4 regions of the Arthrobacter sp. efr-133-TYG-120 genome follow, and region 4 is predicted to be linked to each of the others. Evidence: riboswitches for the same ligand, from Rfam matches in the RefSeq annotation. Region 4 holds a riboswitch; each other region holds the start of a gene.
The links. Region 4 has a riboswitch for thiamine pyrophosphate ahead of QRN51_RS17705 (ECF transporter S component). Riboswitches for the same ligand answer to the same signal wherever they lie in the genome.

Region 1 (7,664 bases), on a different contig from region 4:
TCCGCTCGGCTTCGAGCTCGGCACGTGCTGCAGCCTTGGCCTCGCGGCGCTCGAGCTGCTCGTCGCGCTTCTGCGAACGGGTGGGACGGTCGCCGATGTCGGCAACGCGAATGTCGGTTCCTCGAGGCGTCGCCAGGAGTTCGGCGCCCGCCATCATGGTGGGCTCCCAGTCGAACACCACGCCGTCTTCCTCGCCGATCACCACGGTGTCGCCCGGAACGGCACCCATCTTGAACAACTCGTTTTCGATGCCGAGCTTGGCCAGTCGATCGGCGAGGTAGCCAATGGCTTCTTCGTTGGTGAAATCGGTCTGCTTGACCCAGCGGACCGGCTTTTCCCCGAGCACGCGGAAGAGCGGTTCGAGGTTCTTCTCCTCGCGGCGGATCTTGAAGCCGGACTCGTTGACGGCCCGGGGGCGCAGGACAGGCGCTGCGACCTTGGGAGGCGCAATCGCAACGGCCTTGCGGGCGGCCATGACGATCTCGCCCATGGCGAAGCTCAATTGGCGCAGGCCTTCATGGCTCGTGGCAGAGACTTCGAAGACGCGGTAGCCGCGCTGTTCCAGTTCTGGGCGGACGAACTCGGCCATATCCCGACCGTCAGGCAAGTCCACCTTGTTCAGGACCACAAGCTTGGGGCGCTCGTTCAAGGGGACCACTTCGCCGTCAACGCCGGCGTAGCTCATGTCCACCGCGTACTTGTCCAGCTCTTGCTCGATGATCGCAAGATCGGTGAGCGGGTCCCTGTCCGCTTCCAAGGTTCCGCAGTCCAGCACGTGCACCAGCGCGGCGCAACGCTCTACATGGCGCAGGAAGTTGTGGCCGAGGCCCTTGCCCTCGCTGGCGCCCTCGATCAGCCCGGGAACGTCGGCGATGGTGAACCGGACGTCACCGGCCTGGACCACGCCAAGGTTGGGGATCAGGGTGGTAAACGGGTAGTCGGCGATCTTGGGCCGCGCCGCGGACATCGCCGCGACAAGGCTCGACTTGCCCGCGGAGGGGAAGCCAACCAGCGCGATGTCTGCGATGGACTTCAGTTCCAGGACGATGTCGCTGGACTCGCCTTCAATACCGAGGAGGGCGAAACCGGGTGCCCTGCGCTTCTGCGAAGACAACGAAGAGTTACCAAGGCCGCCCATGCCGCCTGCGGCGGCGACGAACTCGGTGCCTTCGCCGACGAGGTCAGCAAGGACGACGCCGTCCTTGGTCTTGACCACCGTGCCGTCCGGGACGGGAAGGACGAGGGTTTCACCGTTCTTGCCGCCCCGCCAGTCGCCCATGCCCGGGCCGCCGTTGGTTGCGTGGCGGTGCGGTGCGTGGTGGTAATCAAGCAGGGTGGTGGTTTGGGCATCGACGCGCAGGATGACGTCGCCGCCATTGCCGCCGTTGCCGCCGTCGGGTCCACCGAGGGGCTTGAACTTCTCGCGCTTAACAGAAACACAGCCGTGGCCGCCTGTTCCGCCGGATACGTGAAGTACTACCCGGTCTACGAAGGTCGCCACGTGTTTCTCCTCTATGTGGAAATTACTGCTTGAAGTGCGTGTTGCGCCGCTGTTGCGCGGCCGCCCGCCCTAGTAAATTCTAGTGCGGTTAAAAAGACAGATGGAGCGGGCCATACGGCCCGCTCCACCCGTTCAGAACGTGTTATTACTCTGCAGCTGCAGCAGCAACGATGTTCACTACGCGACGGCCACGGCGAGTACCGAACTCAACCGCGCCTGCCTGCAGGGCGAACAGGGTGTCGTCGCCACCGCGGCCGACACCGGCGCCCGGGTGGAAGTGGGTGCCGCGCTGGCGGACGATGATCTCGCCTGCGGAAACGACCTGGCCACCGAAGCGCTTTACGCCGAGGTACTGGGCGTTGGAGTCACGACCGTTGCGAGTGGAGCTCGCGCCTTTTTTATGTGCCATTTGAAATGCCTGCCTTTAAATTCTGGGGAATCTGTTGAAAACCTGAACAGCAACCAGTGGTTACTTGATACCGGTGATCTTGATCTTGGTCAGTTCTTGACGGTGACCCTGGCGCTTCTTGTAGCCGGTCTTGTTCTTGAACTTCTGGATGACGATCTTCGGACCACGGAGGTCTTCGAGGATCTCAGCCGTAACCTTGACCTTGGCCAGATCCGCAGCTGCGGAGGTGACCTTGTCACCGTCCACCAGGAGCAGTGCGGGCAGCTCAAGGGTGCTGCCGGCTCCACCGGGGACGCGGTTCAGGGTTACGTAGTCTCCAACGGAAACCTTTTCTTGGCGGCCGCCTGCGCGGACAATCGCGTACACCACTTGGGCACTCACTTCTCTCGACGTTTATTACTAAATTTGCGTGCGGAACCCCGATCCAAAAACGGGCCTGGTTCACGCTGTGCCTCAACGCCGTGGACTCCGGTACGGAATCCATGAGTCATCCCTCGAATAGTTCTAAATGAAAGGTCAGTTCCAAATGAACGGTTTCTAGGGGCATAACCCAAGTGTTGGCGTAAGCACCGAAGATCTAGATTACGCTAGTTTCGCCTTCGGCTGCAAATGAGGCCAGGTCCGGAGGCTGCCACGTGATGGCTGCCACAGACTGGCTATGCCGCCATCCGGTACCGTGCCCGTCCACCTTACCCTGCCGGCCGCGAAAAGCTCGGATCCTCACGCCGACACGCTGCAACGCCTGCGGGGGCAAGCCGCGTTCCGGTGCCTCCTCCCCGGAAGACCGGCTCAGCCGTGCAACCTTGGAGCATCGAAGAACGCCGTTTCATAGCGGCAGGATTGGGCAAACGCCTCCATCATCGCTGTGCACTCCGCGGGCGACGCAACCTGCGCGGCGGCATCCGTGATGTCGATCGCCTTGCGGGTGGCCTCCGCGAACGCCTCGTCCGCGTAGGTGCGCAGCCAATCCGCATAGGGGTGCTCGTCCGATACTCCGGCCTCGACAAACCCATGGTGGAGCCGCTGTCCCACCTCGGCGTACAACCAGTAGCAAGGCAACACGGCAGCAACCAGCACCGCATAGCTTCCCGACGCCGATGCCGCCAGCAAGTGGTCCACGTAGGCCTTGGTGACCGGGCCCAGCTCTCCGCTCACCTGGCGTCCACTGAGCCAATTCCGGTGCAGCTCGGATTCGACTTCAAGGCACATCTGCGAGCCGCGGGCCCAGAACAGCTGTTCGGTTTCACTCGGAGCGAGGGCGCTTGCCCGTGCCAGGACCCTGGAATAGCCGTTGAGATAGATGGCATCCTGGGACAGGTAGTAGCTGAACTGCGCTTCGCTGAGACCACCGGATTGCAAGTGCTGGATGAAGTCCAAGCCATAAATGGCTGCCAGTTCCGTTTGGGCGGCGTCCCACATCCGGACGGCGAAGTCCCCCGGTTGAAGGGCCTGCTGGAGCGCGTGGAAATGATGGATCGGCCCGTTGCCCTTCCCTACTTCCAGCACCTCGGACCGGGTCAGCGCCTCCTGGAGCCAGGGCTTGACGACACGCAAAGCAGACTCCCAATCGCCGAGCCGCGCCTTGGCCGTCGCCATCGCCGACGACAGGGAACATCCCGTCCCATGGCTATTGCGGGTCTCCACCCGTTGGCCGGCGAATTCCACCACGTCCTGGCTCAGGACTCCCCCGGTATTGACCAGGGCATCGGGGCAGCCGGCTCCCTGCAGATGGCCCCCCTTCACCAGGACGGTGTTTCCGCAGCTAGCGGCCAGGCGCTTGCCTTGCTCCAACGCCGATGCCCAATCAGTGGCAACAGGCTCGCCAAGCAGCATGGCCAATTCCGGAAGGTTGGGGGTCACCAGGTCTGCGAGGGGCAGCAGTTCCCGCAGTGCGGTTTCAGCGGACTCCGCGAGGAGCCTGTCGCCACTGGTCGCGATCATCACTGGATCCAGGACGACGACGGCGGGGCGCGCCTTGCCGAGCCAGCGGCGGACTTCGTGGATGACCGCCGCGTCCCCGAGCATGCCGATCTTGACGGCATCAACCGTGATGTCGTCGCTAATGGCGTCCAATTGCTGGCGCAGGAACTCCACGGGAGGCACATGGACGCCAGTGACGCCCTGTGTGTTTTGTACAGTGAGCGCCGTGATGACGGCCATGCCGTAGCCGCCATTGGCCGCAATGCTCTTCAGGTCTGCCTGGATCCCAGCACCACCTGAGGGGTCCGAGCCGGCGATGCTGAGGACCCTGGGGATGGGGCGCTGGATGGCCTTGAGCGGGTAGACAGATGATTGCGCCGAAACAGTCATGCGAGACATCCCTTCGCCGGTGCTAACCGGACAGGTTCAACGGGTCTGGTCTCAGCCGGCTCGGTGCGCGGCACCCCGTGTCAGTCCCCTAGCTTAACCCTGATCACGCCTCGCCCGCTGAAATCGCCCATTGCAACCGGACTGCCAGGGTCGGCGGATTGGCCCACAACGCCGAAACCCCGGCGGTTTCCACAGGAGCGGAAACGGCCGGGGCTTAGGCACGGTACTGCGTTCAGAGTTCGGACTTCGGCACACCGACGCCGAGGATGATCGGTTCCGCTGCCGCCGTCGGCTTCGTCGGGGCGGCGTCTGCCGCCTTGGCCTCGTGCGCGGCCCCACCGGAAGCAGCCGCGGCAACCTCGTGGTGCTCCACGTTGGTGGCGTTGGCGGCACCCTGGGCCCGGCTGGCGCTACGGTTGCGTCGGCCTCGGCGTCCACGCGAACCCGAGTCCGGGGATTCACCGCTTGCAACGGCTGCGGGGGCCTCTGCGGGGGTTTCCTTGGCTGACGTTGACGTCGTGGCGGTGTCCGGAGCTTCTCCGAGGCCTGCGAATGCCTGTGCCAATAGGTCCAGGCTCATGGCAGGTGTGCCACTTGCAGCCTCCTCTTCGTGGTGGACGAAAGGCAACGCAACTTCCTCGCCGCCGAATCGCAGCACAGGCTTCGAACGTTCCTCGCCACTCGAAGCAGCGGCCGGAGCCTGGACCGGGGCCGCTGGGGCCCGGACCGGGGTTACTTCCGCTGCGTGCCCGTCGGCGAGCAATTCCGCCGCGTGGTGGAGCTCGTCGTCGTGCAGGTGGGCAGCGTGGGCTGCAGCCGCGATGGTGGCAAGGGCTGCGCGGGTGGCTGCCTGCCGGTTCGGGTCGGTGGATTCCACAGTGTGGACCGGCACCGAAGGGGTGACGGGCAGTTCAGTGGTCCCCGGCCCCGTGCCGCGGCCGCGGCGACGCTTGCGCTGCTCGGGGCGGACGGCTGGCTGTGACTCCGTGCGCGGGTGGTGGTGTTCAGCTGCCACGACGTTGGCCCGACGGTGCTCCACGGGCTCGTCGTGCGTGACGATTCCGCGCCCTGCGCACGTCTCGCACTGCTCGCCGAAGACCTCCAGCAGGCCGGTGCCCATGCGCTTGCGGGTCATCTGGACCAATCCAAGCGAGGTCACCTCGGCGACCTGGTGCTTGGTACGGTCCCGGCCGAGGCACTCGACCAGGCGGCGCAACACGAGATCGCGGTTGGATTCCAGGACCATGTCGATGAAGTCGATGACGATGATTCCACCGATGTCGCGCAAGCGGAGCTGGCGGACCACTTCCTCGGCAGCCTCAAGGTTGTTCTTGGTGACGGTCTCCTCGAGGTTGCCGCCGCTGCCGGTGAACTTCCCGGTGTTGACGTCGACAACCGTCATGGCCTCCGTGCGGTCGATCACGAGCGAACCACCGGAGGGCAGGAAGACCTTGCGCTCCAAGGCCTTGTGGATCTGTTCGTCCACGCGCCATGCCGAGAAAATGTCCTGGTCCGAGGTCCACTTCTCGAGGCGTCCCACCAGGTCCGGCGCCACGTACGTGACGTAGGCCTCGATGGTGTCCCAGGCTTCATCGCCGGAGACGATGAGCTTGGAGAAGTCCTCGTTGAAGACGTCACGGACAACCTTGATGGTGAGGTCCGGTTCGCCGTACAGCAGTTCCGGAGCCAGGATCTTGGTGGACGTGGACTGGCTTTCGATGCCTTCCCACTGGGCCCGCAAGCGGTTGATATCGTGCGTCAGTTCTTCCTCGGAAGCACCCTCGGCGGCGGTGCGGACAATAACGCCCGCGTTCTCCGGGAGGCGGTCCTTGAGGATTTTCTTCAGGCGGTTGCGCTCGACGTCGGGCAGCTTGCGGGAAATTCCCGTCATTGACCCGCCCGGTACGTACACAAGGTAGCGGCCGGGAAGTGAAATCTGGCTCGTCAGGCGTGCGCCCTTGTGGCCCACCGGGTCCTTGGTGACCTGGACCAGCACGGAGTCGCCTGACTTCAGGGCGTTCTCGATGCGGCGCGGTTTGCCTTCCAGGGTGACGGCATCCCAGTTGACTTCACCGGCGTACAGTACGGCGTTGCGGCCGCGCCCGATGTCTACGAACGCGGCTTCCATCGACGGCAGCACGTTCTGGACCTTGCCCAGGTAGACGTTGCCGATGAGGGAATCCTGCTGCGTCTTGGACACGAAGTGCTCCGCGAGCACGCCGTCTTCGAGGACACCGATCTGGATCCTGTCGTCGCGCTGGCGAACGATCATCTGGCGGTCGACGGACTCACGGCGGGCCAGGAATTCGGCCTCGGTGATGACCTGGCGGCGGCGGCCGGTCTCGCGGGATTCGCGGCGGCGCTGCTTCTTTGCTTCAAGGCGGGTGGAGCCCTTGACGCTCGTGACTCGGTCGGAGCCGCTGGTGGACTCAACGTGCGCGCGGGGAGCGCGGACGCGGGTCACCGTGTTGGGGGGATCGTCGTCTCCGCCGCCCGTCAGTTCCAGGTCCTGATCGCCGCGACGACGGCGCCGGCGACGGCGGGAGGTCACGCCTTCTTCGAGGGCCTCCTCGGTACCGGCTTCTGCCTCGTCCTCGGATTCCGCAGAGGTTTCTTCTCCCGCGTCATCACGCTCGGTGCCCCGGCGTCCGCGACGGCCACGGCTGCGACGCCGACGGCGGCTGCCGGCTTCGTCCAGTTCGTTCTCCTCGGAACCTTCCTCAGCTTCGGCCCGCGGTTCCTCGTCGACGACGGCCGGACGGACAACGGCGCTCAAGTCAGGTGCCTGGAAGATCATGGACGTGACGGAGGCAGGTTCCAGGAACAGCGACGCGATCGGACTTGCGGCTTCGGCGTCGACGGCCGGCTCCCCGGTGGTTTCCTCGGGCGCGGGCTCCTCGGCCGGCGGCTCCACAGTGGTTTCCCCGGGCGACGCAACGTCGGCAGCCGGTGTTTCAACCGGGGCTTCTTCGGCAACGGGCTCGGCGCTCTTTGCCCTCGTCGTACGACGCCGGCGGACCGGTTTTTCGGGGGCGGCTTCGGCCTCTGGTGCTATTTCAGGTACGACGGCGGCAGCAGCCTCCGGTGCCTCGCCACCTTCCGTGGACGCTTCTTCAGCGAAACCCGGCAGCGGCTCGGTGGTTTCGACCTTCTTTCGAGCCCTGGTGCGCCGGACGGGAGCCTTGGGCGTTTCCGCGTCGCTCGCTTCGGCGACAGGCTCGGCGGCGGTTGCGGCAGCTCCGGCGTCGGGGGCTTCATCCGCGGCGACCGTCTTCGGTGCAGCCTTGCGGCGGGTGCGGGTGACCTTTTTAGGTGCTTCGGTGGTCTCGGTGGACGCCGCATCTTCGGCGGCGGCTACAACTTGCTCGTTATCCATATGTGGCAACACTCCTGCCCTTGCGCAACCGCCACATCCGGTGCCCAGAGGGGCAATATTGTCAAAAC
Region 2 (7,664 bases), on a different contig from region 4:
ACTTCTTGTAGGGCGCGGTGATGCTGCTCGCACGCAGCACCGTTGAAATGGCGTCGCGGAGATCGCGCTCGCCGATGGTGGAAGGGGCATCGATGGCAAGCAATGCCATGATGTGGAGCAAATGGCTCTGGATCATGTCCTTGAGGGCGCCGGCTCCGTCGTAGTAGCGGGCACGCCCTTCGAGTGCGAGGTCTTCGTCGAAGATGATCTCCACTTTTTCGATGTGGTCCCGGTTCCACACCGGCTCCAGGAACCTGTTGGCGAAGCGCAGGCCCAGGATGTTGAAGACGGTGGCCTTGCCAAGGAAGTGGTCCACGCGGTGGATGTGGTCTTCCGGGACCAAAGCGGCGAGGGTCTTGTTGAGTTCACGGGCGGATTCGGAGCTGGATCCGAAGGGTTTCTCCATCACCAGGCTAGTTTCGGGAGGGAGCTGCTGGGCGGTGAGGATCTCGCAGGCCTTCTGGCTGATGTGTGGAGGCAAAGCGAAATAGACGGCGATTGGTGCTTCAAGCCCGGCCAGGAGCGTCGCGAGCTGGCCGTCCGCCGTGACATCCACTTGATGGTATTCGGTACTTTTCTCCAGTGCCGCGATTGCTTTCTTGCCTGCGGCACTTGCACCCTTGGCTGCCTCCTCGAAGGCGTCGCCCACGCGTTTGGTCCATTGTTCGGGCGTCCATGGGTCGGAGCCCGCTCCGACAAGCTTCAGGCCGTCCGCGAGGCCGCTTGCCACGAGCCTGGCGAGGCCCGGCAACAGCAATCGGCCCGTCAGATCTCCGGAGGCGCCTAGGATGAGCAACGTATTTACTGTTGTTTTGCTGGTCACTGTGCCAGCATGCCATCTTGCAGGCGCGTCTTGGTACCCTAGATAGTCGAGTCCCTCAGTTGAGTCAGATTTGTTTGGGGCAGGAATCGTCAAGACATTGGTGCGTCGGAACGGCCGCCATTCGTAGACCATTGAAAGAAGTGCACGGCGCGTGTTCAATTCACTCTCTGACCGGTTGACAGCAACCTTCAAGAATCTCCGTGGCAAGGGCCGCCTCACTGAGGCCGACGTCGACGCCACCGTCCGCGAGATCAGGCGTGCCCTTTTGGACGCCGACGTTGCCGTGCCCGTGGTCCGCGAGTTCACCGGCCGCATCCGTGAACGCGCCTTGGGCGCCGAGGTTTCCGCAGCACTGAACCCGAGCCAGCAGATCGTCAAGATCGTCAATGAGGAACTCCAGGAGATCCTCGGCGGCGAGACCCGCCGTATCCGCTTGGCGAAGACCGGGCCCACCATCATCATGCTCGCCGGCTTGCAGGGTGCGGGTAAGACCACCCTCGCGGGCAAGCTTGCCAAATGGCTCAAGGCGCAAGGCCACAGCCCTGTGCTCGTTGCCGCCGACCTCCAGCGTCCAAACGCCGTTACGCAGCTCCAGATTGTCGGCGAACGCGCCGGCGTACCTGTGTTTGCTCCGCACCCCGGCACCACCTCGGATCTGGATGTTCCCACCGGCGACCCCGTCGCCGTCGCACGCGCCGGCGTCGACGAAGCCCGGCAGAAGCTGCACGACGTCGTGATCGTGGACACCGCGGGACGCCTCGGCGTCGACGCCGAAATGATGGACCAGGCGCGCCGTATCCGCCAGGCGATCATCCCGAACGAAGTGCTGTTCGTCATCGACTCCATGATCGGCCAGGACGCCGTCAACACGGCGGTTGCCTTCGACGAAGGCGTCAACTTCACCGGCGTCGTGCTGTCGAAGCTCGACGGCGACGCCCGCGGTGGTGCCGCGCTCTCGGTCGCGTCCGTCACCGGCAAGCCGGTCATGTTCGCATCCACCGGCGAAGGCCTGGACGACTTCGAACTGTTCCACCCGGACCGCATGGCTTCCCGCATCCTCGACATGGGTGACGTTCTCACCCTGATCGAACAGGCCGAGAAGAACTGGGACAAGGATGAAGCGGCCCGGATGGCGAAGAAGTTCGCCGACCAGGAAGACTTCACCCTGGACGACTTCCTCGCCCAGATGCAGCAGATCCGCAACATGGGCTCCATGAAGAAAATGCTCATGATGATGCCGGGTGCGCAGAACATCCGCCAGCAGCTGGAGCAGTTCGACGAGCGGGAAATCGATCGCGTGGAGGCGATTGTCCGCTCCATGACCCCGCACGAGCGTCTGGCTCCGAAGATCATCAACGGCTCCCGTCGGGCCCGCATCGCCCGTGGTTCCGGTGTGCACGTCTCCGAGGTCAACGGCCTCCTGGAGCGTTTCGCGCAGGCCCAGAAGATGATGAAGAAGCTGGCCCAGGGCGGCGGCATGCCCGGGATGCCTGGCATGCCCGGCCTCGGTGGCGGGTCCCGCAAGGCAAGCAAGAATGCGCCCAAGAAGAAGGCCCGTTCCGGAAACCCCGCCAAGGCTGCCCAGGAACTGCGCGACGCCGAGAACAAGCGGGCGAACGCCGTCCGCACCGGCGCGGCATTCGGCCAGCCTTCCGGCGACTTCGACCCCTCACAGCTGAACCTGCCCAAGGGCTTCGACAAGTTCCTCGGCAAGTAGCCGTCCCACCCAACTGGCTAGCAGTAGGTGTCGTTTTGACCCCTCAGAACGACAACAACTGCTAGTGAGTTGGGTTGTCAGCCCCGTGCCATAGGCTGGGGGGATGCAAAAGCAGCGCGTCGTGTTCGTCCATGGAGCAGGCACATTCGGCGCTGCGGCGTGGCCGAAACAGCATGGCATGGCGCTGGCGTACGATGCACTGTTCCTGAAACGCCACGGCTTTGATGCGCAGGCCGAGCCTTTGGAATCCGATGTTGCAGCCGATGTGGAGATTATCCTCGAGTGCCTCGGAGCTCGGGAGGCCGCATCGGCCCCCGGCCCCGCGCGTGGGGGCCATGTGGTCGCGCACTCGCAAGGCGCGATTTCCGCCATGTTGGCCGCGGTGGAGCGGCCGGACCTGGTCCGCTCCCTCGTGCTGGTGGAACCGGCTTGTCTTTCCTTGACAGCTGAATTACCCGCCACCGCGGCGTACCGGGCACTCATGGAGCCGTTGTTCCGGATCCGGCACGAACTCAGCGATGACGATTACCAACGCGAATTCGTCCGCAGGGCGTTTTCTTCCGAGGCGGCTGTCCTCAGCACCCCGGAGGCCCGGCGAACCGCGCGACGCCTGCGGCTCCAGGCTCCGCCGTGGGAAGCGCCCCTGCACATTGTGCCGGGAGTTCCCACGCTTGTGCTGACCGGTGGTTGGGAACCCCTCTACGAAGAGATCGCCGGCTACTTGCAGGAAACCGGCGCCCTCCACCGCGTTGCGGCTGGAGGACACCGGCCTCATGACTCAGTTGAAGGGGACCGGATCATCCGCTCCTTCATCGCGGATGCCAGCCGCGCAGGATCAGTCCAGGCTTCCTGATCAGTTCAGGTTTCCTGACGCCGCCTCACGTTTTCCTGCGGGAACCTCAAGCTCGGGCAAGTAGACCTTGCCCCCTGATGCCAGGAACTCCTCGCTCTTTTCGCGCATGCCGCTATACATTTCCGCGATGGCCGCTTGGGAATCGGCTGAGCCGTATTCGTCGCGGATGTCCTGGCTAATGCGCATGGAGCAGAATTTTGGTCCGCACATGGAGCAGAAGTGCGCCGTCTTGGCCGGTTCTGCCGGGAGTGTCTCGTCGTGGAAGGATTCGGCCGTGACCGGATCCAACGACAGCGCGAACTGGTCACGCCAGCGGAACTCGAAGCGGGCCTTGGACAGCGCATCGTCGCGTTCGTGGGCGCCGGGGTGTCCCTTGGCCAGGTCAGCGGCGTGGGCGGCGATTTTGTACGTGATCACGCCGGTCTTGACGTCGTCCTTGTTGGGCAGGCCCAGATGTTCCTTCGGAGTGACGTAGCAGAGCATCGCGGTTCCGTAGCGTGCGATCTCCGTGGCGCCGATGGCGGAGGTGATGTGGTCGTAGCCCGGGGCGACGTCGGTGACAAGGGGGCCCAGCGTGTAGAACGGCGCGCCGTCACACAGCTCCTGCTGGCGCTCCACGTTCTCCCGCACCAAGTGGAACGGGATGTGTCCGGGGCCTTCGACCATGACCTGCACGTCGTACTGCCACGCGCGCTTCGTCAGCTCGGCCAAGGTGTCCAGCTCGGCGAACTGCGCGGCGTCGTTCGCGTCCGCCGTCGCGCCCGGGCGCAGTCCATCACCCAGCGAGAACGCGACGTCGTACTTGGCGAAGATTTCGCAGAGCTCGTCGAAGTGGGTGTAGAGGAAGTTTTCCTCGTGGTGGGCCAGGCACCAGCCCGCCATGATGGAGCCGCCACGGGAAACGATGCCCGTCACGCGGTTCGCGGTGAGCGGCACGTAGCGCAGCAACACGCCGGCGTGGATGGTCATGTAGTCCACGCCCTGCTCGCACTGCTCAATGACGGTGTCGCGGAAGATTTCCCACGTGAGCTTGTTGGCTTCGCCGTTGACCTTCTCGAGGGCCTGGTAGATGGGTACCGTGCCGATCGGTACGGGGGAGTTACGAATGATCCATTCGCGGGTGGTGTGGATGTCATCGCCCGTGGACAGGTCCATGACGGTGTCGGCGCCCCATTGCGTTGCCCACTGCAACTTGTCCACTTCTTCGGCGATGGAGCTGGTGACGGCCGAGTTGCCGATATTGGCGTTGATCTTCACCAGGAACGCCTTGCCGATGATCATCGGTTCGGATTCGGGGTGGTTGATGTTGTTGGGGATGATGGCCCGGCCGGCAGCGACCTCGCTGCGGACGAGTTCCACATCGCAGTTTTCGCGAAGTGCCACGAACTGCATTTCGGGCGTGACGATGCCCTGTTTCGCGTAATGCATCTGTGTCACGGTCTTGCCGTCGACGGCGCGGCGGGGCACCGGCTGTGCCCCCTTCCACTCCGCGGAGGCGGCGCCGCGGCGCACGGCCGACTTGCCGTCGTCGAGCAGGTTCCGTTCGCGGCCGCTGTAGGCCTCAGTGTCGCCGCGGACTTCGATCCACTCGCTGCGGAATGGTTCGAGGCCCACTACGGGATCACTCCCGGGTCCGGCGGTCCGGTACACCTGGAACGGGGCGTTGGCCTCGCCGTTGGGGGACGGTTCGAGGGCGATTTCCGTCACTGGAACCCGGATTCCCGTGTCGGCATCCTCCAGGAACGCGAGGGAATGCGACTTGAGGGATTGGGTCACATCGTGGTCCGATCCCTTTTGGGTAGGGCTCAGCTGTGTTTCTTTGGTGCTCAAAGGATTACTCACTTCCTTCGCCGGCATTACCCGGACAGGTTCAACGGTCGCAGGCTGCATCAGCCCGATCTCAGCCCTTGCAAGGGCCCCCGTGTGGTCGTAGACGAAGCTACCACAGCTGCCAGCGCTTGTGACAGATGTGACCGCGCCGGCGAAGCTCCCGGGAACTAGGGTGGAATCATGGCGGAAATCATCGAATTCAGCGGCGCCGTCCTCACCGGGCCGGAGGAGGAACGGCGCGGCCTCTGGTCGGTCGACGGACGGCTGACCTTCGTCCGGCCCCTTGCGAAGCCCGACGTCGTCCTGGACGGTTGGGTGCTTCCCGGCCTGGTCGACGCGCATTGCCACGTTGGCTTGGGCAAGGGCGGAGCTGTCGACGAGGAGACTGCCCGCCTGCAGGCGACTGCGGACCGGAATGCCGGGACCCTCTTGATCCGCGATGCCGGATCCCCAAGCGACACGCGCTGGCTGCAACGCCGGGCGGACATGCCGAGGATCATCCGCGCGGGCAGGCACATCGCGAGGCAACGGCGGTACATCCCCGGGCTGGCCGAAGAGGTGGAGCCGGAGGATCTGATGGAGGCAGTCCGCAAGCAGGCGCGGTCCGGAGACGGCTGGGTCAAGATCGTGGGGGACTGGATCGACCGCTCCGCCGGGGATCTCGGCCCGTCCTTTCCGGCCGCCGTCGTCAAGGACGCCGTCGCGGCCGCACACGACGAGGGGGCGCGGGTGACCGCCCATTGCTTCGCCGAAGGGACAATCGATGACATGCTCGACGCCGGGATCGACTGCATCGAGCACGCCACCGGATTGTTGCCCCACCACATTCCCCGGCTGCTGGACCAGGATGTGCCGATTGTCCCCACGCTCATCAACATTGCGACGTTTCCGGACATCGCGAAGCAGGCTGAAACCAAATTTCCGCGCTACGCCGCCCACATGATCGCATTGTGGAAGCGCCGGCATGAGCGGGTCCTTGAGGCGTTCGATGCCGGAGTGCGGGTGTACGCCGGAACCGACGCCGGAAGCGTCATCAAACACGGCCGGATCGGCGAGGAGATCCTGGAACTCCAGCGGGCGGGTCTTCCGGCGGCCGCAGCCCTGGATGCTGCCTGCTGGTCCGCCCGTGAGTGGTTGGGTGCCGACGGCATCAGCGAAGGCGCCAGCGCAGACGTCGTGCTCTACGCAAAGGATCCCCGAGCGTCCCTTGAGATCGTGCTGCAGCCACGATGCACCGTTCTGAGGGGACACATTTCAGGAAGCGCCGGGCATTAGGAATAAATTGAAGCTTCAAGTAATTTAGATACATAGAGGTTGCCGAAGGGCGGCGCCACAAAAAGCCGGGAGTTTCACATGACCATCACATCCAGCCAGGATCTCCTTCCTGCCGAACTCACCATGGGCACTGTCATGCTCAAAGTGGGGGACATGAAGCTCATGGGCGACTACTACCAGCGGGCGCTGGGGCTGGACGTTGTCGCCGAACAGGACGGCGGGCTCTACTTCGGCCGGCTAGGCAAGCCGTTGGTGCACCTCGCGCCGGCCGCTGGTCTCCAGATCCCGGGCCGCGGAGAGGCCGGACTCTTCCACACGGCGCTGCTTTTCGAGGATCAGCCCTCGCTCGCCGCAACTGTTGCCTCCGCCGCGCAGTACGAACCCCACGCCTTCGTCGGCAGTGCCGACCACTTGGTCAGCGAAGCCTTCTACTTCACCGACCCGGAGGGCAACGGCATCGAACTCTACTACGACAAGCCCCGTGAAGGCTGGGAGTGGAACGGCAGCTCGGTCGTGATGGACAGCTTGCCGCTCCCGCCGCAGCGCTACCTCCAGCAGTACCTGAGTGAAGCGGCCGTGACGGGCCAGCATGGGGCGGGCGCCGGCGTCGGGCACGTCCACCTCCAGGTGGGCGACGTGAAGACCGCCCATGATTTCTACGTCGACACCCTCGGCTTCGAGCAGACCGCCGGCTGGCACGGGCAGGCCCTGTTTGTCTCCGCGGGCGGCTACCACCACCACATGGCCATGAACGTGTGGAACAGCCGCGGTGCAGGCCCGCGCAAGGACACCCTCGGCCTCGGCGAGGTGGTCATCGAAGTGCCGTCAGGAGACGACGTCGGCGCGCTCGCCGATCGCCTCAAGGTAGCGGGCATCGCCTCGCACCACACAGGCCAGGAGCTCCGCTTCGAGGACCCGTGGCGCAACCGCCTGCGGGTCGCGGTCCGCTACGCTTGATCCGACGGCGTGGCGCATCTCGGCCGCTGCGCCGCAGCTCCGTTGGCACGACTGAATGAGAGTACTTTCCATGGGCTTTGCTGAAATCTTTGTTGCCACCCACGATGAAGCACTCAAGAGGGCCGCTGCCCTGGAGAAGGGCAGCGACGTATCCGGCGCCGCGGTACGGATCCCGGGAATCAGCGATTTCGAAGTAGAACAACTCGGCG
Region 3 (7,664 bases), on a different contig from region 4:
AGTCCTCGACGGGCAGCGAGGGAGCTGCGACGATCCTGTACCCCCCGCCGTCGGGCAGTTGGACGATTTCTTGTTCAGGCATGTTCAGGCTCGCTCCGCCGCGGCGGCGTTCGAGTTCCACCCGTTTGAGCCCGACCTCCTTGAGCAACTGCAGGACGGGATCAGCTGTCCCGGAATCGATCGCGGACTGGACGCCCTTGTAGTTGAGCTTGGCGCGGCTGCGTACGCTTGCCCGGCGAACTGAGACGGTGCGGAACTCTGCTTCGGCATCGAGTTCGAAGTCCCACACGAACGCTCCGCAGTCCTGGCCCGCCAGCAGGCTTCCGGCGTGCTCGCTGATGATCTCGGGGTGCAGCGGTATGCGGCCGTCCGGCGCATAGTACGTCTGTCCCCGGTGGCGGGTCTCGGCGTCGAGCGCTCCTCCCGGTGGCACAAAGGAGGGCACATCGGAGATGGCGTAGAGAACCCTGTAACCATTCCCGGACCGCTCAATGAAGAGGGCCTGGTCGAGATCCGTGGAAGAGGCCGGGTCGATCGTGATGAACGGAACGCCCGTGAGGTCCTGCGCCGGCAGCCTGTGTCCTGAAACCGCGGCCTCCGCGTCGCGCAGTGCTTCAGCGGGATAACCCGCGGGCAGCTCGAGTTCGGTCCGAAGCGCCGCCAGTGCTTCCGCGAGCTGGTTCGACGTTTCAGAGACGTTCGGGGCTATGCGCTGATGTGACACGAAAGTCAGGGTAACTCCAAAATCTCCCGGCGTCTCGCTAGGCCGCCGCTGCGTCCAGTGCGGCCAGGAGTGCCTGGGCTGCCGCCGTCGGATCCTCGGCCTCGGTGATGGCGCGGACCACAACAATGCGGCTGGCGCCGGCCCTCACTACCTCTTCCACGTTGCTGAGATCGATGCCGCCGATCGCAAACCAAGGAAGCACTACGCCGCCGACGGTCTCTTCGTCTGCCTGCTTCACCGCATTGGCAGCGTACTTCACCAGATCGAGCCCGACGGCGGAGCGTCCAGGCTTGGTGGGCGTGGCCCACACAGGCCCGACGCAGAAGTAGTCCAAGCCGCTCCGGCCAGGCGACGCGGCGATGGCTGCGTCAATCTGCTCCGGCGTGTGCGTGGAGAGGCCGATGATGGTGGGGTCGTGGAGCAGCTTCCGGGCCGAGTGCAGCGAAATGTCCTTTTGGCCGATATGGAACACCGGTGCGCCGGCGAGGGACGCTACGTCGGCGCGGTCGTTGACTGCCCAGAGCCGGCCCTGACGGTGCGCCACGGATTGCAGGATCTCCAGGAGTTCCAGTTCCTCTGCCGCTTCGATGGTCTTGTCGCGCAGCTGGATGATGTCCACGCCGCCCTCGAACGCGGCATCGACAAACTGCTCAAAATCACCCTGTTGCTTGCGGGCGTCGGTGCAGAGGTAGAGGCGGGCGGTGGTGTGGACATCGTGCTGGGTCATGGAAACAGAGTAGTTCCTCTAAACTGGGCTGGTACCGCGGGAGCCGCGGCGGCAGTCACAATCGCCGCGCGGCTGAGAGGGCTTCAGCGCCGACCGCTTGACCTGATCCGGCTAGTACCGGCGTAGGGAAGGACTCCATGGACGAAGTAAACACCCAGCACGGGCCCCTGCACACAGACGTGGCGGTGATCGGGGGCGGCGTCATTGGCCTGGGCATTGCGTGGGAAGCCCGAAGGTCGGGCCGCTCGGTTGTCCTGATCGATCCCGCGCCGGCCAGCGGCGCTACTTTCGCGGCGGCGGGGATGTTGGCACCCGTCAGTGAACTGCACTACCAGGAAGAGGACCTCCTGGAGCTCATGCTCGAATCGTCGGCGTTGTGGCCGGACTTCGAACACAATGTGACCGGCTCACGAACCGGACGCAGCACGGGTTACCGGACGACGCCGACCCTCGCCGTCGGTGCGGACGCAGCGGACCGCCGGGCGCTCGCCGATCTTCGGGACGTCCAGCTGGCCCATGGCCTGGTGGTGGAATCCGTGCCGTTGCGCGAAGCACGGGAGCGTGAGCCGCTCTTGAGCCCGCAGATTTCCTGTGCCTTCGACATCCCGGGCGACCACCAAGTGGATCCTCGCCGGCTTTCGGCCGCGATTCTAGGCGCGCTGGCGGAGCACCAGCCCGGCGATTCGAGCTGGATTCCGGGGGCCGAAGGCGGTTTCGCGGTCCGGGACACTGCGGCGGGCCTCCTGTGGGAGGACGGGCGCGCCGTCGGGGCCGTGCTCGGCTCAGGCATCGAAGTGCTTGCCACGGAAACGGTGGTAGCCAACGGACTCGATGCCGCCCGCGTGAAAGGACTGCCGGATGGATTGTCGCTCCCGTTGCGTCCCGTCTACGGCGACATACTGCGGCTGCGCGTCCCGGACCACCTGCAACCGCTGGTCACCGCCACGGTCCGGGGAATGGTGCGCGGAGTGCCCGTCTACATCGTTCCCCGCGATGACGGGACCGTGGTGATCGGCGCGACGCAACGTGAGGACGGATTGTCGTCGTCCGGGGGATCGGCCAACCCGGTGTCAGCCGGCGGCGTCTACCAATTGCTCCGCGACGCCCAGGTATTGGTTCCGGCCGTTGCCGAGCTGGAACTCCTCGAAGCAACTGCCCGGGCCCGTCCGGGCACCCCGGACAACGCACCGCTGCTGGGCCGCGTCGAAGGTCGGGAAGGAACCGTGCCCGGCCTCATCGTGGCCAGCGGCTTCTTCCGCCATGGCGTGCTCCTCACTCCGGCAGCGGCAAAAATCTGCGTTGGACTCATGGATGGCACCGCCGATCCCCGGTGGAACAAATTCCGCCCGGACCGCTTCTCCCGCCCGCACTCAGCAGCAAGGGCTTCCGCAGACGGCCCATCCGCCGATACCTTAAATCCCCTTCTGAAGGACCACGCATGAACATCAAATTGAACGGCGCAGACCACACGCTGAGCGACGACGCTTCCGTCACCACCCTCGTCAGCCACATCACCGGACGCGTTGTGGATTCCAGCGGCCAAGCGGCCGACGGACGCAAGATCGGCGTCGCCGTCGCACGCAATTCCGAAGTGGTGCCGCGCAGCCAGTGGGCTGCCACCGCGCTCGCAGAGGGCGATGAACTCGAAATCGTTACCGCAGTACAGGGAGGCTGAACCATGACCACAGCAAGCACTCACGAAGCAGGCACCCGAACCGATGCCCTGGTGATCGACGGTGTTGAGTTCGGCTCGCGCCTTATCATGGGAACCGGCGGAGCTCCGAGCCTAGACGGCCTCGGGGCAGCCTTGCTGGCTTCCGGCACCGAACTCACTACCGTCGCAATGCGGCGGTACTCACCGACGGAAACCGGTTCGCTGTTCCAATTGCTCGTAGACCACGGCATCCGTGTCCTGCCCAACACCGCCGGCTGTTTTACCGCCAAGGATGCCGTCATGACAGCCGAGCTAGCCCGGGAGGCATTGGAAACGGATTGGGTGAAGCTCGAGGTCATCGCCGACGAACAGACGCTGCTGCCTGACGCCGTGGAGTTGGTGGATGCGACGGAGAAGCTGGTGGACCGCGGCTTCAAGGTCTTCGCCTACACCAACGACGACCCCGTACTTGCGCTTCGCCTGGAGAACCTCGGGGCAACTGCGGTGATGCCGTTGGGCGCGCCTATCGGCACCGGCCTGGGCATCCTGAATCCCCACAACATCGAGCTGATTGTGTCCCGCGCTTCGGTGCCGGTAGTGCTCGACGCCGGCATCGGCACCGCGTCCGACGCCGCACTGGCCATGGAGCTCGGCTGCGACGCCGTGCTGCTGGCCACCGCGGTGACCCGCGCGCAGAATCCGGTGCAGATGGGCGAGGCCTTCAAACACGCGGTCATCGCCGGTAGGCTGGCGAAGCAGGCGGGCCGCATCCCGCGCAGGGAACACGCCCTGGCCTCCTCGGCCATGGAAGGCCGGGCCGAGTTCCTCTAGCGGCCGACGCTGGCCGCTCCGGGGATTCCTGCGAAGATTCCGCGTCTGTGAAGGAGCCCCGAATGGCCGGCAAGGACGACATTCTTTCCAGGTCCACTATTGACGACGCCCTTGCGGAGCTGCCGGACTGGCGGTATCGCCAGGGCGCCCTCGTCACCGCCTACAAGTGCCCGACGTCGGCTGCCGCACTCGAGTTGATTGCCGCCGTCGGGCGCATTGCCGAACAGCAGAACCACCACCCGGACCTGGACTGGCGCTACAACCGCTACACGTCCCACGATGCCGGGAGCGAGGTAACGCAGCGCGACGTCCGGGCGGCTAAGAGCGTCAGCGAAGCGGCCGCGGAAGCCGGGGCAGTTGCCAAACCGGAAGCCACGCCATGAGCCGTATCTGCAGATAGAGCCGCAGCGCTGGTTAGAGCCTCAGCGCCGCGGTCAGCTGGGCGGTGTCGTGCCGCTTCCGATGGCGGCCCAGGAAGTAGGACGCCACGGCGGCCGCCACGGTCCCCAGAATGATGGGCAGGACCCACGGGATCCACGTCACGCCAGGCTGGTAGCCAAAGCCAAGTTGGATGAAGATCACCCAACTCAGCATGGCGACGGCGACCGAAACGCCGGCGGGCAGGGTGATTCCGTACGTTCCACGGTGTTTGTCAGTTCCCCAGACAATGAAGCCTGAAGCGATGGTGGCTAGCGCCACGATGACAAGTGAGAGCATGCGGACTCCTGGCTCGCTGGTGTTCTTGCCTGTTGCTTAGAGGGCGCCGAAGCCGACCCGGCGTACTTCCTCGGCGCCGATCTCCACGTATCCGAGGACATTGCCGGGAACGATGACCTGTCGGCCCTTTTCGTCGGTCAGGCGCAGGTCCGTGCCGTTGGCAATGGCCTCGCTCACGATCTTGGCAACAGCCTCGGCGTCGAGAGCGGACTCAAGCGCGATCTCACGGCCAACATTCTGAATGCCGATCTTTACTTCCACAGCGGGGCCTCCCAGCCAATCAAAAAAATACTCAGTCCTCTATTTGTAGTCTAGGACTCTTTCGGGAAGCGACTGATTCCGCGCCAAGCTAAACGGTAGATCAGGTCGCTGGCGACATCGAGGTCCAAATCGCCGTCGGTTTCGAGCCAATACCGCGCGCTGACCTGCGCCATTCCCGCCAGGCCCCGGCCCAGCAGCTGGGCCTCCAGCGGGGGCAGCTTGGTGTCTTCGGCGATGACCTTGGCGACGGCGTCGGCGAAGGTGCGGTTGAAAGTCTCCAGCCGGGAGCTGACGTCCGGGTCGTTGATGAGATCGGATTCGAAGACGAGCCGGTGGGCTTGGTCATCGCCCGCGATGAAACGGTAGTAGGCGCGCATGACGGCCTGGACGCGCTCCTTGTTGTCCGACGTCGAATTCAGCGCCGTGAGCATCTGGTCCGTGAGCGTGGCCAGGTGGCTGTCGAGGAGGGCCATGTAGAGCTCCCGTTTCGACGGGAAGTGTTGGTACAGCACCGGCTTGCTGACATGGGCGGTCTCGGCGATTTCGTCCATCGCCGCACCATGGAAGCCGTTGGCAACGAAAACTTCCAAGGCGGCATTCAAGAGCTGGGCCCGGCGCTCATCGCGTGGCAACCTGGCCGAACGGGGCGAACCGGTCCGATCTTGCCTGACCTGCGCCTCTTGTTTGATACGTGCACTCTCGGCCACTTGTCTGCCGCCTTTCCCCTTGCAGTTATGACCACAATACTGCGCAGTAATATGACCGGGCGGCACCTGCGGGGATACTTTGAAGTATGGCCACTACTTTTGCTGCCCAAACGTTGCCGTCTTCGCTGCCGCCACTCGTGGAACCGGCCGCGGGACTGACCACCGAAGAGGTGGAACGCTACTCGCGCCACCTCATTATTCCCGAAATCGGAGCGGCCGGTCAGCGTCGGCTCAAGAATGCCAAAGTCCTCGTGATCGGAGCCGGCGGACTGGGCTCTCCGGCGTTGCTCTACCTCGCCGCCGCCGGGGTGGGGACGCTCGGAATCGTGGACGACGACGACGTCGACCTCAGCAACCTGCAACGTCAGATCATCCACCGCGTGGGCGATGTGGGACGGCCGAAAATCGAATCGGCGCGTGACGCCATCAAGGAACTCAACCCGCTCGTCAGCGTGCAGCTGCACAACGTGCGCTTGGACTCCTCCAACGCTTTGGAGATTTTCTCGGGCTACGACCTCATCCTGGACGGCGCGGACAACTTCGCCACCCGGTACCTGGTCAACGATGCTGCCGCGATTCTCGGCAAACCGTACGTCTGGGGATCCATTTTCCGCTTCGACGGCCAGGTCAGTGTGTTCTGGGAGAAGCACGGACCCAGCTACCGCGATCTCTACCCGGAGGCCCCTCCCGCCGGCTCGGTCCCGTCCTGCGGCGAAGGCGGCGTGTTCGGCATGCTGTGCGCCGCTGTCGGCTCGCTCATGGTGACCGAGGCAGTCAAGCTGATCACCGGCGTCGGGCGCTCCATGCTGGGGCGCGTGGCGCTCTTCGACGCGCTCGGCGGCAGCTGGCGCGAAATCAAGGTTTCGAAAGACCCGGAGGCCGAGCCGATCACCGAATTGACCGATTATGAGGCTTTCTGTGGCATCACCCCTGCGCCCGCAAGCGACTCGGTTCCGACCGTCACGGCCACTGAACTTTCCGGAATGCTCGAAGCCCGCGCAGCGGGGGAACGCGACTTCGAACTGGTGGATGTCCGCGAGATCGGTGAACACGAGATTGTGAGCATCGACGGTTCGGTGCTCATCCCGCAGGGACGCATCCTGGCGGGAGAGGCCTGGACGGAACTCCCGCAGGACAAAGAGATCGTCTTCCACTGCAAGGGAGGTACCCGTTCCGCGGCTGTGCTCGCGGCTGCACAGCGTGCCGGCTACACACGCGTGAGCCACCTCGACGGCGGGATCCTGGCGTGGGTGCACGACGTCGAGCCAAACAAGCCGGTTTACTGACCCCACAACGCCCGTGAACACGAAAGGTCCCGATATGAGCGAGGAATCCATGACCACACCGCAATATCCCATCGGATCGGGCTTCGGCCATGGCTCCACGGCATCTGACGTTGTGGCGGGGTTGGACCTTCACGGTAAGACGGCAATTGTCACGGGCGGCTATTCCGGGCTCGGCCTGGAGACGGTGAGGGCGTTGTCCTCCGCTGGCGCCCGGGTCACGGTTCCCGCCCGGCGTCCCGAACATGCCAAGGAGGTCCTCGACGCGGCCGGCCTGGCGAAAGTGACCGTGGAGGGCCTGGATCTCTCCGATCAGCAAGCAGTGAAGGATTTTGCGGCACGCTTCCTGGAATCGAACCCAACGCTGGACATCCTGATCAACAACGCGGCGATCATGGCCAGCCCGGAACAACGTGTGGGTCCGGGCTGGGAATCGCAATTCGCCACCAACCACTTGGGCCATTTCACGCTTCTCAACACGTTGTGGCCCGCGTTGGCAGCTGCCGGCTCGGCCCGCGTCGTGTCCTTGTCCTCCACGGGGCACAAACTCTCGCCCATCCGTTTCGAGGACCTCAACTTCGAGAACGGCTACGACAAATGGAAGGCTTACGGCCAGGCGAAGACGGCCAACGCACTGTTCGCCGTCGAGCTTGACCGTCTGGGGCGCTCCTCCGGGGTGCGGGCCTTCGCGGTCCACCCCGGCGGCATCATGACCGAGCTCCAGCGCTACCTGCCCCGCGAAGAGATGGTCGCGGCGGGC
Region 4 (7,664 bases):
CGCTGATTCAGCCCGAGAATAGTCGTCTCGTGCGATAAGTAAGTCGCAACGGCCGCCGTCGCGTGCCCGGGGCTGCCGGATGGCGGCCCGCCCGCAAATACCCAAGTAGCTCGCAGTTGTTGTCGTTTTGAAGCGTCAAAACGACAACAACTGCGAGCTAGTTGGGCTGCTTCAGCCAGACGAAGTGCCAGGTCCCAGCCCATTGGGCCGCGAGTACGGCCGCGGCAGCGATGACCAGCCCGCCGCCCAGAACCCAGACGTCCAGGCGGCTGTAGGTGGATTCGCGCGCCCAGGTCCGCCGTCCGCCGCCGAAGCCGCGCGCCTCCATGGTCACCGCCAAGCGGGACGCCCGTCGAATCGCCTGGACCAACAAGCCGAAGCTTTGGCCAAGCATGGCCTTGAACCGTTGCGGCGGACTTCCGTGCGAGCCGACACCCCGCGCGCGCCGTGCCATGCCGATGGTCTGCCACTCCTCCGCCATGAGTCCCACGAGCCGCAGGGCCGCCAGGGTACCCAAGACAAAACGGTGCGGCAGTTTCGCCTTTTGCGCCAGGGCATCGGCGAGATCGGTGGGATCGGTGCAACTCATCAGGAGAATGGCAGGCAGCGCTATGGCAAGACCCCGCAGCATGAAGCCGAGTCCAAGCTGAAGCGAGCCTTCGCTAATGGACCAGATCCCGACGTCGAGCAGTATCCTTCCGCTGTCCGCCGACAGGATCGCGGTGCTCCAACCTCCGAGCGCGGCCGCGATAATCAAGGGCCAGCCGCGCTGCCAGAGCAAGCGCACGGTGAGCCCCGCGAGGGGGAACAACGCCAATTCGCCGAGGAGCGCGGTCGAGGCTGACACCAAGTCGATGGACAACGCCAACACCAGGGTGATCAGGAAGACCGACACGAACTTGGCCAGCGGATTGGCGCGTGTCAGGAGGGCGTTGTTGCCGCGCAGGGTCAGGGCGTCCCTCATGCCGCACCTGCTTCCTGCCGGGCGCCGCCTTGGAATGCAGGCTCGAGCCGCATCTCGGCGCCGCCCAGGACGGAGCTGAATTCCTGGTCGTGGGTCACGGAAACCACGGAGGTGCCGGCGTCGAGCAGTTCGGAAAGGAACGACGCAAGCTCAGCCCACGTGTTCGCGTCCTGGCCGAAAGTGGGTTCGTCCAGCACCAGGACGCGGGGGTGCGCGGCGAGCACCGTCGCCACGGATAGCCGCCGTTTTTCGCCCCCGGAGAGCGTGTACGGATTGGCGTCCACGAGATGCCCCAAGCGCAGCCGTTCCAGCAACTCGTCCACCCGTTCCTCGCCATGGCCAAGATGCTTGGGGCCGAACATGAGCTCATCGAGGACGCGGCCGGTGACGAACTGGTGCTCGGGCTCTTGGAACACAGTCCCGATGCGGGAGATCAGCTGCTGGGCCTTCCACTTGAACGGGTCGGGGCCCGCGCCGTCGCTGAGCCCGACGGCGGCAGTCACCGCCCCGGATATCGGCGCCAACAGCCCCGCGAGGGTCAAAGCGAAGGTCGATTTTCCGGCGCCATTGGGACCGGTGATGGTCAGTGCCCGCCCGGCAAACACTTCGGCGTCGAGTCCGGACTGCACAGGACGCGGGGCGATCGTTTTGAACCCCCGGCGCCGTGTCCGTTCGCGGGACACCGCAAGCTCCTGGGTGGCGAGCAGCAACTCGCCCCCATTCCGGGAGCTCCCCGCCCCGGAGTCGGCCGCCGGTCCGGCGCCTGTTCCCGAACGTGGGCGGGTGGCCGGCACGTAACCAGGCACCCAGACGCCCGCAGCAGTGAGCATGTCCCTTGCTTGCGCCAGAACCGTGTTCGGGTCACCGTCCAGAAGCACCGCCGGCGTCGAACCTCCCGAGGAGGAACTGCCCGGCTGAAGCACCACAATCCGGTCCACGAGGTCTTTCCAGACCGATACCCGGTGTTCCACCACCACCAAGGTGGCGCCGGTCTTGTCCAGGCAGCGGCCCACGGCATCGCGCACTTCCAAGACGCCGGCCGGGTCAAGGTTGGCGGTCGGCTCGTCCAGGAGGATCAGGCCGGGACGCATCGCCAGTATGCCGGCGAGCGCAAGGCGCTGTTTCTGCCCGCCCGAGAGGGCCGACGTCGGGTGGTCGAGCGAAAAGTTGCCGCTGGCACTGCCACCGGCCCTCCGCAGCAGCCCGACGTCGTCGAGCGCTTCATGGACCCGCTTCCAAATCTCGTCCCGCGGCACGCAAAGGTTCTCGGCGCCGAACGCGACGTCGTCGCCCAGGCGGGAAAGCACCACCTGGGTTTCGGGGTCCTGTTGCATGAGTCCGGCACGGCCCCGCTGGGCCTTCGGGGAAACGCCGTCAACCAGCAACGAGCCGGTCTCGTCGGCGTCGTCGCCTTCCTCGCCCAGCACGCCCGCCAGGGCATGGAGGAACGTCGACTTGCCTGCGCCCGAGGGGCCAAGCAGCAGGACGCGCTCGCCCGGACGGATGTCCAGGTCCAGGGCGTGGATGGCCTGCGTGGTGCGGCCGGCGTGCCGCCAGCCCCAGCCCTGCGCGGAAATGGCGGCGGGTCGCACCACGGCAGAGGTGCCGGAATCAGGACTGGGCATCAGGAAAAGACGGGCTCCGAGGCGGCCTTGCGTGACGCGAACGCGCTCAGGACACCGGTCCTGGCCAGGCCGCGGGTAGCGATCCAGGACAGGGCACCGGCAATGACGGCCCCGGAGATCGTGCAGAACACGATGTACGCGAGCTTGTCGACCGGCTCGTAGGCTATGTTCCAGCCCCACGGCAAGAAGGAGTCGTTCAGGCCGCAGAACAGGCCCGCACCGGCACCGGCCAGCAGGGACACCGGCAGGTTGAACTTCTTGTACATGAAGGCCAGGAAAATGAGTTCCGCCCCCAAGCCCTGGAGCAGGCCCGAGATCAGCACCGTGGTGCCGTACTGGGAACCCATGATGAGCTCGCTCGTGGCGGCCACTGTTTCGCAGAAAATTGCCGCACCGGGCTTGCGGACGATGAGCATGCCCAAGACTGCCGGAATCATCCAGCCGCCGGCGATCAGGCCACTCAGGGGCGGGTAGCCCGCGGACATAGGCGTGGCAACCAAAGCCATCTGGTCCCATGCCCAGAAGATCACGCCACCGGCGATCGAGATGAGTGCCGCCACGACGATGTCCACGACGCGCCAGTTGTAACCAGGCTTGGTGAGGCCCGGCCTTGCAGAAATACCAGTCATTTTGTCCTCCTGAGGAACAGGAGGGGAAAGTGTTCCCGGTTGCCTGCGAGCGGCTTCCGCCGCGCCGGTCCGGACACTATGAGAACTCGACTCCCTTGCGCCGGTACTAGCCGGATCAGGTTCGAGGGTCTGCGGCTGTCCGCACTCTCAGCGCCCGTCCTCCGTGCCGCATTGCTGCGTGCCCGACGGCGGCGCTCCCCTGTCGTTATCAATCCACCCTTTTGGGCGTGGTTCAGTTTACACCTTGGCGGGGTTGCGGGCGCTGTGTTGGCGTCCGCGGAACGGTCACAAACACGCGGGGACGAGGGATTCTGCTGGATCACTCGCCGGGTGAGCGCAGGCCGGCCCGGAATGGCGCGGGCGGCCGCAGAAACTGGGACAATGATCCAGCAGAATGTGACGCGGCAGAGCGGGCAAAGGAGCGGTCTTGGCAGGCAATGGCGAAGCGAACAGCACCACGGTGGCGGAACCGAGGCTCGCCGCAAGCGTGATCCTGGTCCGGGATGCCGCGGTTCCCGGGGGCTCTGAAGGTGCGGCGCAGGCTTTGGAGGTGTTCGTCCAGCACCGGGTTTCCACGATGGATTTCGCCGCGGGCATGGTGGTCTTCCCCGGGGGCCGGGTGGACCAGGTGGACAGCTCCGGCTGGGACTTCGCGGACGACGTCGTCGAGCAGCACGCCGCTGCATGGCACCGGAGCAGCATCGCCGTCGAGCCTGCCTCCGCCAGGTTCAACGCCGGCCGGGTGCTGGCGGCCGCGCAGCGTGAGGTGTTCGAAGAGGCCGGGCTGAAGCTTGACGCCGCCACCCTCCGCCCGTGGGCCAACTGGGTCACTCCGCAGGACCAGCCCAAGCGCTTCGACACGTACTTCTACCTTGCCTGCCCGGTTTCCGGTGCCGAGCCAAGGCACCAGACCACGGAAGCGTCGTCGTCCTTGTGGATGCCCGTCCGCGGAATCCTGGACGCCGAAGTCGCCGGAACACTCAAGCTCATGCCGCCCACGCTGGCGCTGCTGGATGAGCTCCTCGCCCTCGGCACAGTGGAAGCGATACTGGGCGAGGACCGTGACATCGTGCCTGTCCGTCCAAAGCCCGGGGCCTTGGAGGAGTTCTTCCGGCAGAGGCGCCAAGCTCCATCCGTTGCTCCGGAACTGCCCTGAAGTGGGGTTAGGCTGGGGACGGTCCTGTTTCCACCCGCAAGGAGTCCCGGAATGAACCTCCTCATCAAACTGCTCGGCACCGGCGTGAGCATCGGCGCTGGCTTTGTCGGCACCAAGCTCGTCAATGCGCTGTGGGAAAAGTCCACCGGCAAGAAACCTCCCAAGGGTCACGATGATATGGAGGCAAGCCTGCGCTCTGCACTGACCTTCGCCCTGATTTCGGCGACTGTCAGCGCCGTCATCCAGGTTTTCGCAAGCCGCAGTACCCAGCGCGCCATCTCGCGTTTCTCGAAGACACAGGACATCGTCTAGGCTGACGGCCCGCCGTTGGCGCCGTGAGGGCCTGGGCTCCCACCGTTCCCGCTGTGGGGAGTTGTCGGGTCGGCTTGGGCTTTCTCCGCTGCCCGTTGACCGGCGGCCCGCAGCACCACGGCCTCGAGTTCGTCGATGCTCAGCAACTCGGGGTGCAGGTGCTTGGTCCGGTAGCCTGCGCGGCCCACCATGTGTGCGGACACCGGCACCGTCAGCAATTGGAAGATCCAAGCGACGGCCAGGATCGGCCACACCCACCATTCGCGCATCTGCAGCCCGATGGCCGCCAAGACGAGGAACAGCCCGAGCACTTGCGGCTTGGTAGCTGCGTGCATGCGGCTCATCAGGTCCGGGAAGCGCAACAGGCCGATCGCCGCGCCCAATGACATCACCGCACCGACGATCAGCAGCACCGCGGTGACGGCATCGATGACGGCATCCGCTCCGGTGGCGTCAGGAGTCATTGACCTGTCCTCTCCGGTCGGCCACGAAGCGCGCCACCGTCACCGATCCGATGAAACCGATCAGCGTCAGCGCGACGAGCAGCACGAGGTTGTTGAGGTGCCTGTTGACGGCCATGTCGATGGCCAGCGCAGCACCCAGTATGGCGAGCAGCACGTCCGAGGCGAGCACCCGGTCCAGCAGGGACGGCCCGACGGCGATCCTGTAGATCGCGCCGGCGGCGGCGAGGCTAAGGATCACCGCCGTGACGATCAGCACGATGTCTTTCACGAGCGAGCTCCCCTCGTTGCAGGCCAGCCTTCGGCCTGGAGTGCGTCCATTTCCGCCTGGGTACCCATGATCCGGATCAGCGAGGCCTCCGTGTCTTGGACTTCCTTGCGCAGCTTGGCGGTGTCCACATCGTTGCGGACATTGAGCCCATGGATATAGAGCGTGGACGTCGAGCGGTCCACCTCCACCACCAAGGAACCCGGAATCAGCGAAATCACGTGCCCTGTTGCGGTCACCATGAGGTCGGAATGGCTACGGAGGGGAACAGCGACGACGGCGTTGGTTACCAAGGGCCCGCGGAAGACCGCGAGGTACATGACCTGGAAGCTCGCGGCCACCACTTTGCCAAGGAACACGACGGCGAAAGGAATGGCGCGCAGCACGTTGAATCGTCCGCTGAGCTCCACTGGAGGCAAGTAGAAGACCCTGGCTACCACCACGGCGATCAGCGCACCGAATACCAGGTTGCCGGGGCTGAAGTCCCGCCAGAGCGCACCCCACACGACCACCAGCCAGACCAGCAGGGGCAACTCGGTGCGGAACGAAATCCGCTTGCGGCTCACTTGCCAACCCCCTGCAGTGGGGTCGACGCACCCGGCGCAGCGATGCCCGGGACTTTGGCATTCCCGCCGAGCACGGAATGGATATACGCCGTACGGTCCAGCATCTGTTCCGCGGAGTTTCCGGCCAATTGGAACAGCGGACCTGCGAAGACTGTCAGCGCCACGCCAAAGACCACCAGCGCGGCGGTTGGCCCCACCATGGTCCTCGGAAGCAGGCCGACGGCGGCAGTGTCCTTGAGGACGGCGGCCGGGTAGTCAGCGTCCTCGGGCTTCCGCCAGAATGCGCGGTTCCAGACGCGGGCAATGGCCAGCAAGGTCAAGAGGCTCGTGACCACCCCGCCCACCACCAAGGTAATGGCCAGTGGTGTCCCGAGGGCGATGCCTGCCTGCAGGAGTCCGAGCTTCCCCAGGAACCCGGAGAAGGGCGGAATTCCCGCGAGGTTCATGGCCGGAATGAAGAACAAGAGCGCGAGGAGTGGAGACAGCTTTGCGAGCCCACCCAGCCTGTCCACCGACGAGCTCCCACCGCGGCGCTCGATCAAGCCGGTCACCAGGAACAGGCTCGTTTGGACAGTGATGTGGTGGGCCACATAGAAGACGGCGGCAGCAAGCCCGGCTACGGAAGACATGGCAAGCCCGAACACCATGTAGCCGATGTGGCTGACCAAGGTGAAGGAGAGTAATCGTTTGATGTCGCTCTGGGCTATGGCACCAAGAATGCCCACGAGCATGGTGAGGAGCGCAACCACCATCAACGGGGTGTTCAAGGTATCGCCCGGGAAGAGCAGGGTCTCCGTGCGGACCATGGCGTAGACGCCCACCTTGGTGAGCAAACCGGCGAACACGGCAGTGACCGGTGCCGGTGCGGTCGGGTACGAGTCAGGCAGCCAGAAGGACAGCGGGAACACGGCGGCCTTGATGCCGAAGGCCACGAGCAGCATGACGTGGAGCAGGTTCCTGGTGCCCGGATCCAATTCGGCCAGCTTGATAGCCAGATCCGCCATGGTGATGGTTCCGGTTGCTCCGTAGATCATCGCAATGGCGATCAGGAACAACACCGAAGACACGACGGAAACCACCACGTAGGTGACCCCGGCGCGGATGCGCGGACCGGTACCGCCCAGTGTCATGAGCACGTAGCTCGCCGTCAGCAGGATCTCGAAGCCGACGTACAGGTTGAAGAGATCACCGGTGAGGAAGGCGTTCGAGACACCGGCCACCAGGATCAGGTAGGTCGGGTGGAAGATCGACACCGGTGCCTCACGGTCGCCGTCGGCCATGCCCTGGCCGGTGGCATAGATCAGTACCGCGAGGCTGATGACGGAGGAGACCACCAACATGAGCGAGGAGAACTGGTCCACCACCATCACCACGCCAAACGGCGGCTGCCAGCCGCCCAGGGTGACGGATGCAGTGCCTGTGGTCCATACCGAGGCAAGGAGCCAGCATTCCAGGAGCAACGTGAGGGACAACAAAGCGATGCTGACCGCGCGTTGGGCCAGCGGGTTCCTGTTCAGGGCGAACGTCAGTGCGGCACCGAGGATGGGAAGCACGACGGCGAGCGGCGCCAGGCTGGCGATGTTCACAGGGGGCCTCCTTCCTTGGCTGCTTCGGTGACTGCCGTAACCGGGAATTCGGATGTTTCCTCGGGAACCACCGAGTCGTCTTCGGCGTCAAAGCTGG

Region 1: linked by a shared signal. The riboswitch ahead of QRN51_RS18120 (bifunctional hydroxymethylpyrimidine kinase/phosphomethylpyrimidine kinase) and the one ahead of QRN51_RS17705 (ECF transporter S component) in region 4 are both predicted to bind thiamine pyrophosphate.
Region 2: linked by a shared signal. The riboswitch ahead of thiC (phosphomethylpyrimidine synthase ThiC) and the one ahead of QRN51_RS17705 (ECF transporter S component) in region 4 are both predicted to bind thiamine pyrophosphate.
Region 3: linked by a shared signal. The riboswitch ahead of thiO (glycine oxidase ThiO) and the one ahead of QRN51_RS17705 (ECF transporter S component) in region 4 are both predicted to bind thiamine pyrophosphate.

What each region holds. Positions count from the first base shown of each region.
Region 1 covers NZ_JARVRI010000032.1:64,562-72,225, reverse strand. Annotated here, with positions in the region: gene obgE (GTPase ObgE) at 1-1,501, opposite strand, end outside; gene rpmA (50S ribosomal protein L27) at 1,647-1,910, opposite strand; gene rplU (50S ribosomal protein L21) at 1,971-2,279, opposite strand; gene QRN51_RS18120 (bifunctional hydroxymethylpyrimidine kinase/phosphomethylpyrimidine kinase) at 2,700-4,220, opposite strand; TPP riboswitch at 4,212-4,308, opposite strand; gene QRN51_RS18115 (Rne/Rng family ribonuclease) at 4,453-7,596, opposite strand.
Region 2 covers NZ_JARVRI010000002.1:17,383-25,046, reverse strand. Annotated here, with positions in the region: gene QRN51_RS01370 (glucose-6-phosphate dehydrogenase) at 1-823, opposite strand, end outside; gene ffh (signal recognition particle protein) at 975-2,540, shown strand; gene QRN51_RS01360 (alpha/beta fold hydrolase) at 2,644-3,393, shown strand; gene thiC (phosphomethylpyrimidine synthase ThiC) at 3,394-5,223, opposite strand; TPP riboswitch at 5,219-5,326, opposite strand; gene QRN51_RS01350 (amidohydrolase family protein) at 5,404-6,498, shown strand; gene QRN51_RS01345 (VOC family protein) at 6,577-7,455, shown strand; gene QRN51_RS01340 (hypothetical protein) at 7,526-7,664, shown strand, end outside.
Region 3 covers NZ_JARVRI010000036.1:136,839-144,502, forward strand. Annotated here, with positions in the region: gene QRN51_RS19395 (RNB domain-containing ribonuclease) at 1-724, opposite strand, end outside; gene thiE (thiamine phosphate synthase) at 762-1,451, opposite strand; TPP riboswitch at 1,478-1,597, shown strand; gene thiO (glycine oxidase ThiO) at 1,589-2,893, shown strand; gene thiS (sulfur carrier protein ThiS) at 2,890-3,126, shown strand; gene QRN51_RS19415 (thiazole synthase) at 3,130-3,936, shown strand; gene QRN51_RS19420 (4a-hydroxytetrahydrobiopterin dehydratase) at 3,999-4,319, shown strand; gene QRN51_RS19425 (hypothetical protein) at 4,351-4,653, opposite strand; gene QRN51_RS19430 (DUF3107 domain-containing protein) at 4,690-4,914, opposite strand; gene QRN51_RS19435 (TetR/AcrR family transcriptional regulator) at 4,965-5,504, opposite strand; gene moeB (molybdopterin-synthase adenylyltransferase MoeB) at 5,708-6,907, shown strand; gene QRN51_RS19445 (SDR family NAD(P)-dependent oxidoreductase) at 6,942-7,664, shown strand, end outside.
Region 4 covers NZ_JARVRI010000031.1:49,676-57,339, reverse strand. Annotated here, with positions in the region: gene QRN51_RS17715 (energy-coupling factor transporter transmembrane component T family protein) at 158-964, opposite strand; gene QRN51_RS17710 (ABC transporter ATP-binding protein) at 961-2,589, opposite strand; gene QRN51_RS17705 (ECF transporter S component) at 2,589-3,218, opposite strand; TPP riboswitch at 3,293-3,429, opposite strand; gene QRN51_RS17700 (NUDIX hydrolase) at 3,646-4,374, shown strand; gene QRN51_RS17695 (DUF4235 domain-containing protein) at 4,426-4,686, shown strand; gene mnhG (monovalent cation/H(+) antiporter subunit G) at 4,683-5,150, opposite strand; gene QRN51_RS17685 (MrpF/PhaF family protein) at 5,140-5,418, opposite strand; gene QRN51_RS17680 (Na+/H+ antiporter subunit E) at 5,415-5,981, opposite strand; gene QRN51_RS17675 (Na+/H+ antiporter subunit D) at 5,978-7,567, opposite strand; gene QRN51_RS17670 (Na(+)/H(+) antiporter subunit C) at 7,564-7,664, opposite strand, start outside.